2 linked regions of the Acidicapsa ligni genome follow. Each later gene encodes a partner of the first gene's protein in a complex. Links are inferred from orthologs where the notes say so. Each region holds a gene or a part of one and is shown on either strand. Other genes may lie near its edges. The genes, in order: hfq and OHL19_RS08800.

The links.
Region 2: the proteins of hfq (region 1) and OHL19_RS08800 are in contact, whole or in part, in a crystal structure (PDB 3VU3), measured with the Escherichia coli proteins. The link is inferred for Acidicapsa ligni from one-to-one orthologs.

The regions. Positions count from the first base shown.
Region 1 is NZ_JAGSYG010000002.1:444,188-447,287, forward strand. The notes cover bases 155-2,933. They hold hfq (RNA chaperone Hfq), read left to right. Parts: upstream 155-1,262; coding sequence 1,263-1,604; downstream 1,605-2,933. Other genes in these bases: OHL19_RS08195 (DegT/DnrJ/EryC1/StrS family aminotransferase), read right to left, coding at 155-770; hflX (GTPase HflX), read left to right, coding at 1,681-2,933. Also shown: more of OHL19_RS08195, read right to left, coding at 1-154; more of hflX, read left to right, coding at 2,934-3,100. UniProt on the Escherichia coli protein: RNA chaperone that binds small regulatory RNA (sRNAs) and mRNAs to facilitate mRNA translational regulation in response to envelope stress, environmental stress and changes in metabolite concentrations.
Region 2 is NZ_JAGSYG010000002.1:591,132-594,416, reverse strand. Bases 140-3,103 are described here. They hold OHL19_RS08800 (catalase), read right to left. Parts: upstream 2,682-3,103; coding sequence 597-2,681; downstream 140-596. Other genes in these bases: OHL19_RS08795 (SDR family oxidoreductase), read left to right, coding at 2,957-3,103; OHL19_RS08805 (hypothetical protein), read right to left, coding at 140-530. Also shown: more of OHL19_RS08805, read right to left, coding at 1-139; more of OHL19_RS08795, read left to right, coding at 3,104-3,285.

The sequences.
Region 1 (3,100 bases):
GCGGCCTGATGGCGCTTCTCGTTCCACTCTGAAATGTATTTGAGTTTTACCTGCAGGATTGCGCCTTGGAAGCCATCCATGCGCGCATTCCAGCCGACTTCGTCATGATGGTAGCGTTCGCGCATTCCATGCTGGCGCAGCATTTTGAGGCGTTCGGCCAACTCTGGATTGTTGGTTGTGACCATGCCCGCATCCCCGGCAGCACTCAGGTTCTTGGTGGGATAGAAGCTGAAGGCAGCCAAGTCGCCGAGGGCTCCGGCGCGTTCTCCGTCAGAGCGAGCGCCCCATGCCTGGGCTGCGTCTTCAATCAACGCGAGCTCGTAGGTTTTGCCCAGAGCGGCGAAGGCGGACCATGGCGCACACTGGCCGTAGAGGTGGACCGGCAGCAGGGCGCGGACGGGCACTGCCTGAGACTGTTGAAGTAGATTTTCTGCGCGATCTGGATCCAAATTGAAGGAAACCGGATCAATATCGGACAGCAAAGGAGTAGCGCCGGCGCGCAAGATAGAACTGACAGAGGCGAAGAAGCTGAAAGGTGTGGTGATGACGGCAGTGCCCGGTCCAATATTTGCTGCAGCTAAAGCCAACCAGAGGGCATCCGTTCCGGAAGAACAGCCGACAGCATGGCTGACTCCAAGATGCTCCGCTGCCGCAGCCTCGAAATTTGCTACGGGATTGCCGAGAATGAATTGTCTTGTTTCCAGCACGTGGCCCATTGCGGCGAGAAGTTCGTCGTGGATAGGAGTGTACTGGCGGGACAAATCGAGCATCGGGACCGCCTGGACTGGGATTACATGGCCTGGGGCCGCGGTTTTTGTGTCTGCCGATACTGCGGTTGCGGTGGAATCTGTCTGTTTGCTGTTCGAGGTCGCCACTCAGTTATGGTATCAACTTCCCATTGAAACTCGAAACGCGTCCAATGGAAGGGTGAGCGCATCTCATGCGATAGCAGGTTCCGGTTTGATGCGATGAAAGTCGGTCAAACGATAAGCAATGAAATCTCACATGGATGTGAATCTTTGTTGAAACAACGTGTTAGCCCCTATAGTGTGATTTGGTAGATTGCGGAAACCAAAAGCGATTTGAATTGCATGCGGTGACCGGTTTGCAGCAGCGGGGACGGCAACAGTCAGGAAGGGAACTCTGCACCAGCGTCAGCCTGAGCTTCAGGTTTGGATTTCAACACTGGGCGGCAACTCCTGTCGAACTGTCTCCAGAAAATATGAACAGACTTTGAAAACAAGAAAGCAGGAGATCGGCACATGGATAACAAGCCGGCACAAAACATTCAGGATACATTCCTGAACACCGTTCGGAAGGACAAGACACCGATCACGATTTATCTGGTGAGCGGCGTCAAGTTAACCGGTAAGATTCGTTCTTTCGACAAGTATTCGGTGTTGCTCGAGAACAACAGCCAGGAGCAGTTGATCTTCAAGCACGCCATTTCTACAGTTGTCAGCAACCGTAGTGTGCTGCATACGCCGGAACATCGGGCGCCAGGGCAAGGGCCTGGTGCGCCGTTGACTCCAGCCTCCAGCGTGGGTGCGCCCGCGACAGGTGGTGGTGCGTCGGCAGCCAATCCCCAGGCAAATCATTCGTAAAGATCGCAGTCACGATTTGAGGAACGACACATTTGGGAATGGCACGGATGCTTCAGGCTTTGCCGAGGGGCGTTCCGTGTCATACCGCGATGGTCGCGACTCTATTCCTTCCTCGTCCCGCCAGCGGCAGGAGCGGGCGGTGCTCGTAGGCGTGGATTTGTCCAGCCACAGCAAGGTCCGCCGCCCTGGAGCTGAGGGTGCGAAGGCGGCTTCGCGCCTGACCGCCGAATCCACTCACGAGTTCAGTAATGAGTTGGAGACCGGCTCCGATTCACTGGTACTTTCCGATCCAGCACTTTCCGATTCTGCTCTGGGCATCTCGACGGATCTTAACGTGGATGCTTCGCTGGCGGAGTTCTCTGAACTGGTAGAGAGTGCCGGGGCGATCGTGGTAGGACGCACGTTACAACGGCGCAGCAGGCCTGATCCGGCGACTCTGATCGGTGCGGGCAAAGTGGAAGAGATTGCCGGTATTGCTGCCGCGAACAACGCCGACCTGGTGTTGTTCGATCACAATCTTTCGCCGACACAGTTGCGCAATCTTGAAGACGCGTTGCCATGTGCGGTGCTGGACCGGACACAGTTGATCCTCGATATTTTTGCCCGGCATGCACGAACCCGCGAAGGGCAGTTGCAGGTCGAGCTGGCGCAGCTTGAGTACATGCTCCCACGGCTTGCCGGACGTGGAAAGTCGATGTCCCAGCTAGGCGGCGGCATTGGCACACGCGGACCGGGTGAAACCAAGCTGGAGACGGACCGCCGTGCGATTCAAAAGCGGCTGGTGCATCTGCGTGGTGAGCTGGATTCGGTTCGCAGGATTCGACGGCAACAGCGGCAGCGGCGGGAGTCAGCGCCGGTGCCGACGGTTGCCCTGGTGGGCTATACGAACGCGGGCAAGAGCACCTTGTTCAACCGGTTGACGGGCGCGGGCGTGCTGGCTTCTTCGCGAATGTTTGCGACTCTGGACCCCAAGCTGCGCGCGTTGGAGCTGCCGAGCCGGAGGAGGATTCTGCTTTCGGACACGGTAGGTTTTATTCGCAATCTGCCGCATACGCTGGTGACGAGCTTCCGCGCGACGCTGGAAGAGGTTGAGCGAGCCGAGGTTCTGCTGCATATTCGCGATGCGGCTTCGCCATACGGGGACGAGCAGAAATCCCAGGTGGAAAAGGTTTTGGGTGAGTTGGAAGTGCTGAACAAGCCACGTATCGAAGTGTTGAACAAGATCGATCTGCTCACTGCTGAAGAGCGCGCAGGGCTGGAGCACCGAGGAATCGTGACCGTCTCGGCATACACCGGCGATGGGCTGGAAGGATTGCTCAAAGCGATCGACGATGCCCTGGTGGCAGATCCGCTGGTCGATGCCGAACTTGTGGTGCCGCAGGCGGATGGCGCGGCCCTGGCGGCAATTGAGGCGGGGATGGTGATCAGTCAGCGGTCGTTTGAGGGCGAGACTGTGCACCTGTCAGTGCGTGGACCGGCGTCGCTGGTGGCACGGA
Region 2 (3,285 bases), 150 kb from region 1 along the record:
TTGGATGCTGTCAACGCGTCATCTTTCCCCGTGTCACCCCGGAATAAAGCGTCAACAAAGTAAGCATTTGGGCCTTCCGAGACATTTGGCCTGGGAACGGGACCAGAAGATAACGAAGCCCCTGTCAGCGACGTTGCCGCAGCACCAAGGAAAGCCGCGGTGACAACGAGTGCGACTGACCAAGCAATAAAGCCGTGAACCGTATCCCGGAAATAAACCTCATCCGAATGCACGGTTGACCACTTTGTACGCAATCGGCCAGCGAGGTAACCGCCCATCGCTGAACTTGCGAGTTCGGCAAAGATCAGCCAGAGGATCGTAGCTGTGCCGATGGTCGATGAGGAAACTCCCTCGTTCGACCAAAGCGACACAGAGGACAGGCCAAGACCAGAGCCTAGCGCCAACAGGATGAGCGCCAGCGATGCGATGGCGAAGGCTCCTGCGAATACCGCTGACCAGGAGACTCCCGAGGCATGAGCCTCCTGATGAGCGTGTGTTGTAGAAAACGTTGTTTCCGCAAAATTGTCCATCAATCTTCCCACTTTCTAAATCTTGGTTTTGAGTCGTTGCGAACACTTGTAGTTCTGCTTTGAACCCTAGAAGATGGTGCGGACACTCGGCTCACGTTTCCAGATTCGACCCTTGGCTGCCGTCTTCAGGAAAGCGGCGGCAGAGATCCCAGTAAGCACGCCATCATCAACGACCACACCTGCGGCATCCAGAAGTGGCTGTGAGGCTGCCGTGCCTCCAATGACCTTGAGATGAGCGAACGCGTCATGAACCCAGGCTACAGCCGCCACTTCCGAACAGAGTTGTTGAGTTCCCTCATCGGACAGGGCCACGTAAACGGTGTCGAAGAGCACGGATGGACCACCAGCGAGTTGGAAATCGGCTTCAAAGAGGGTGCCGTCTTCCGCAATCGCCCCTCCTACTTTCGGCGCGACGATCTTGAAGTTCGCCCCGGCCTTCTCAGTGGCTGCCTTCAGAGACTTGATTAGCGCGCCGTCCGAACCATCGGCAATGAGGCAACCGACCGTGCGACCTTCCAGCGTAGCTTTGGCTTTTGCAAGAATGCTGAGAGCCAATGAAGGGGAAAGTCCATCGCGAACCTTGACCTTGGTCGGGGCTGCCTTGATTGCCCCTTGAAGGCCGAGACCGGCAGCAATGCGTTTTGCGATCGCGGGATCGACGTTCGCCAACTGCCCGACCATCCGCTCACGAACCGCAAGGGTTTCGACCTTGCTCAACTCGAAAATGAACGCAGAGATGATGTGATTCTGCTCGGTTTCTGTTTGCGAATAGAAGAATTGATTCGCCTGAGAGAAGTGATCGGCAAATGACTCCGCGCGTATCCTTAGCTTCGCTTCGCCAACCGGCTCCTCGAACGTACGGAATCCTTCGCCTGGAGACTGGCGCGGCGTATTCGACTCCAGAGAACTTGGCGAATAAGAAACGCGACCTGCTTGTGCTTGCGTCTGCATATGTCCATCGCGTTGCATGTTTGCGAACGGGCATTTTGGCGCATTGATTGGAATTTGTTGATAGTTCGGGCCGCCGAGACGCGACAGCTGCGTATCGACGTAGGAGAGTAGCCTCCCCTGAAGCAACGGATCGTTGCTGAAGTCAATCCCAGGGACAACATTGCTGACTCGGTATGCTACCTGCTCGGTCTCGGCAAAGTAGTTTTCGACGTTGCGGTTCAAGACCATGCGACCGATAACCTTCAGAGGCAAAATCTCCTCCGGAATCAATTTGGTGGCATCGAGAACGTCAAACTCATATTTTTGCGCAAATTCCTGATCGAAGAGCTGCACTGCGAGTTCCCATTCGGGGAAGCTTCCATCAGCGATGGCGTTCCAGAGGTCACGGCGATGGAAGTCAGGATCAGCCCCTGAAATCTTGACGGCTTCGTCCCAACAAACCGACTGCATCCCAAGCTTTGGACGCCAGTGAAACTTGGCGAAAGTTGAGTTACCCGAAGCGTTTACGAGACGGAATGTATGAACTCCGAAACCTTCCATCATTCTGAGGGAACGCGGTATGGCTCGGTCAGACATGATCCACATCAGCATATGAGTGCTTTCCGGCATGAGCGAAACGAAGTCCCAGAAAGTATCATGAGCAGACTGCGCCTGCGGGAAACCGCGATCCGGCTCCTGCTTGACCGAGTGAATCAGGTCAGTGAACTTGATTGCATCCTGGATAAAGAAGACGGGGATGTTATTCCCCACAAGATCCCAGTTGCCCTCCGGGGTGTAGAACTTCACCGCGAAGCCTCGCACATCGCGAGCGAGATCGCTTGAACCCATATTGCCTGCAACGGTCGAAAAACGCGTAAAAACAGGAACCTTTTCGCCGATCCGGTTGAGTACACCGGCCTTCGACACACCTACCAAGGAGTGTGTGAGTTCGAAGAATCCATGCGCGCCGAATCCGCGGGCATGCACGATTCGCTCTGGGATTCTCTCGTGGTCAAAATGTTGAGTCTTCTCCAGCAGGAATTGATCTTCCAGCAATGAAGGACCACGCGGTCCGGCTTTGAGAGAATTTTCGTCGTCAGAGACGATCGTGCCTGTTTGATTGGTCATAGACGGATGAGTTCCACCGGCTACCTGGTGAAGCTCACCCCCAGTCTCGGAGAGTAGCTCTTTTGCAGTAGTTTTGGGAGTCGTTTTCTTCATTGGACCTCTCTTCATCGGAGTCGAAGTAGTACGCTCGGCAAGATCGGCGGACGGGATGAGATGGGACCGTCTGCTGCGATGGATATACCGGGGCAGCTTGCACTCGTAATTAAATTGGATGCTTAAAGTTCGATGTACAGCATTTGTAGAAATTCCACAGAGTCAATCTGAATGACTAAGTGGCAGGCAACAGCAGAGGCCTGTTTTGTGCATCTGAACCTTCAACAGCGGCCGTGCGCTTCTGTTATACGAGACCCTCACAGGAGCCTGACTGCATGTCTTCGGATAAAAATGCGTTTTCGCGTCGCGACCTCGTCGGCCATTTAGGAGCTGGTATCGCCGGCGCAGCAGTAACTGCCGCCGTTCCGGCCATCGCTCAAACTCAGCGTGAAGGCAATTCCAGCGCACCCTTCGTTGACCCAACGACAAAATATCCGAAACCTCCCTATGACACGACGCAGCAACCCTGGCCGGGTTTGGCTAGCAAAATGATTCCACCACCCGATCATGGAGAAACCAGCTACAAAGGGTCAGGCCGACTGGAAGGCCGTAAAGCACTTATTACCGGCGGCGACTCTGGCATGGGTCGCGCAGCCGCTATAGC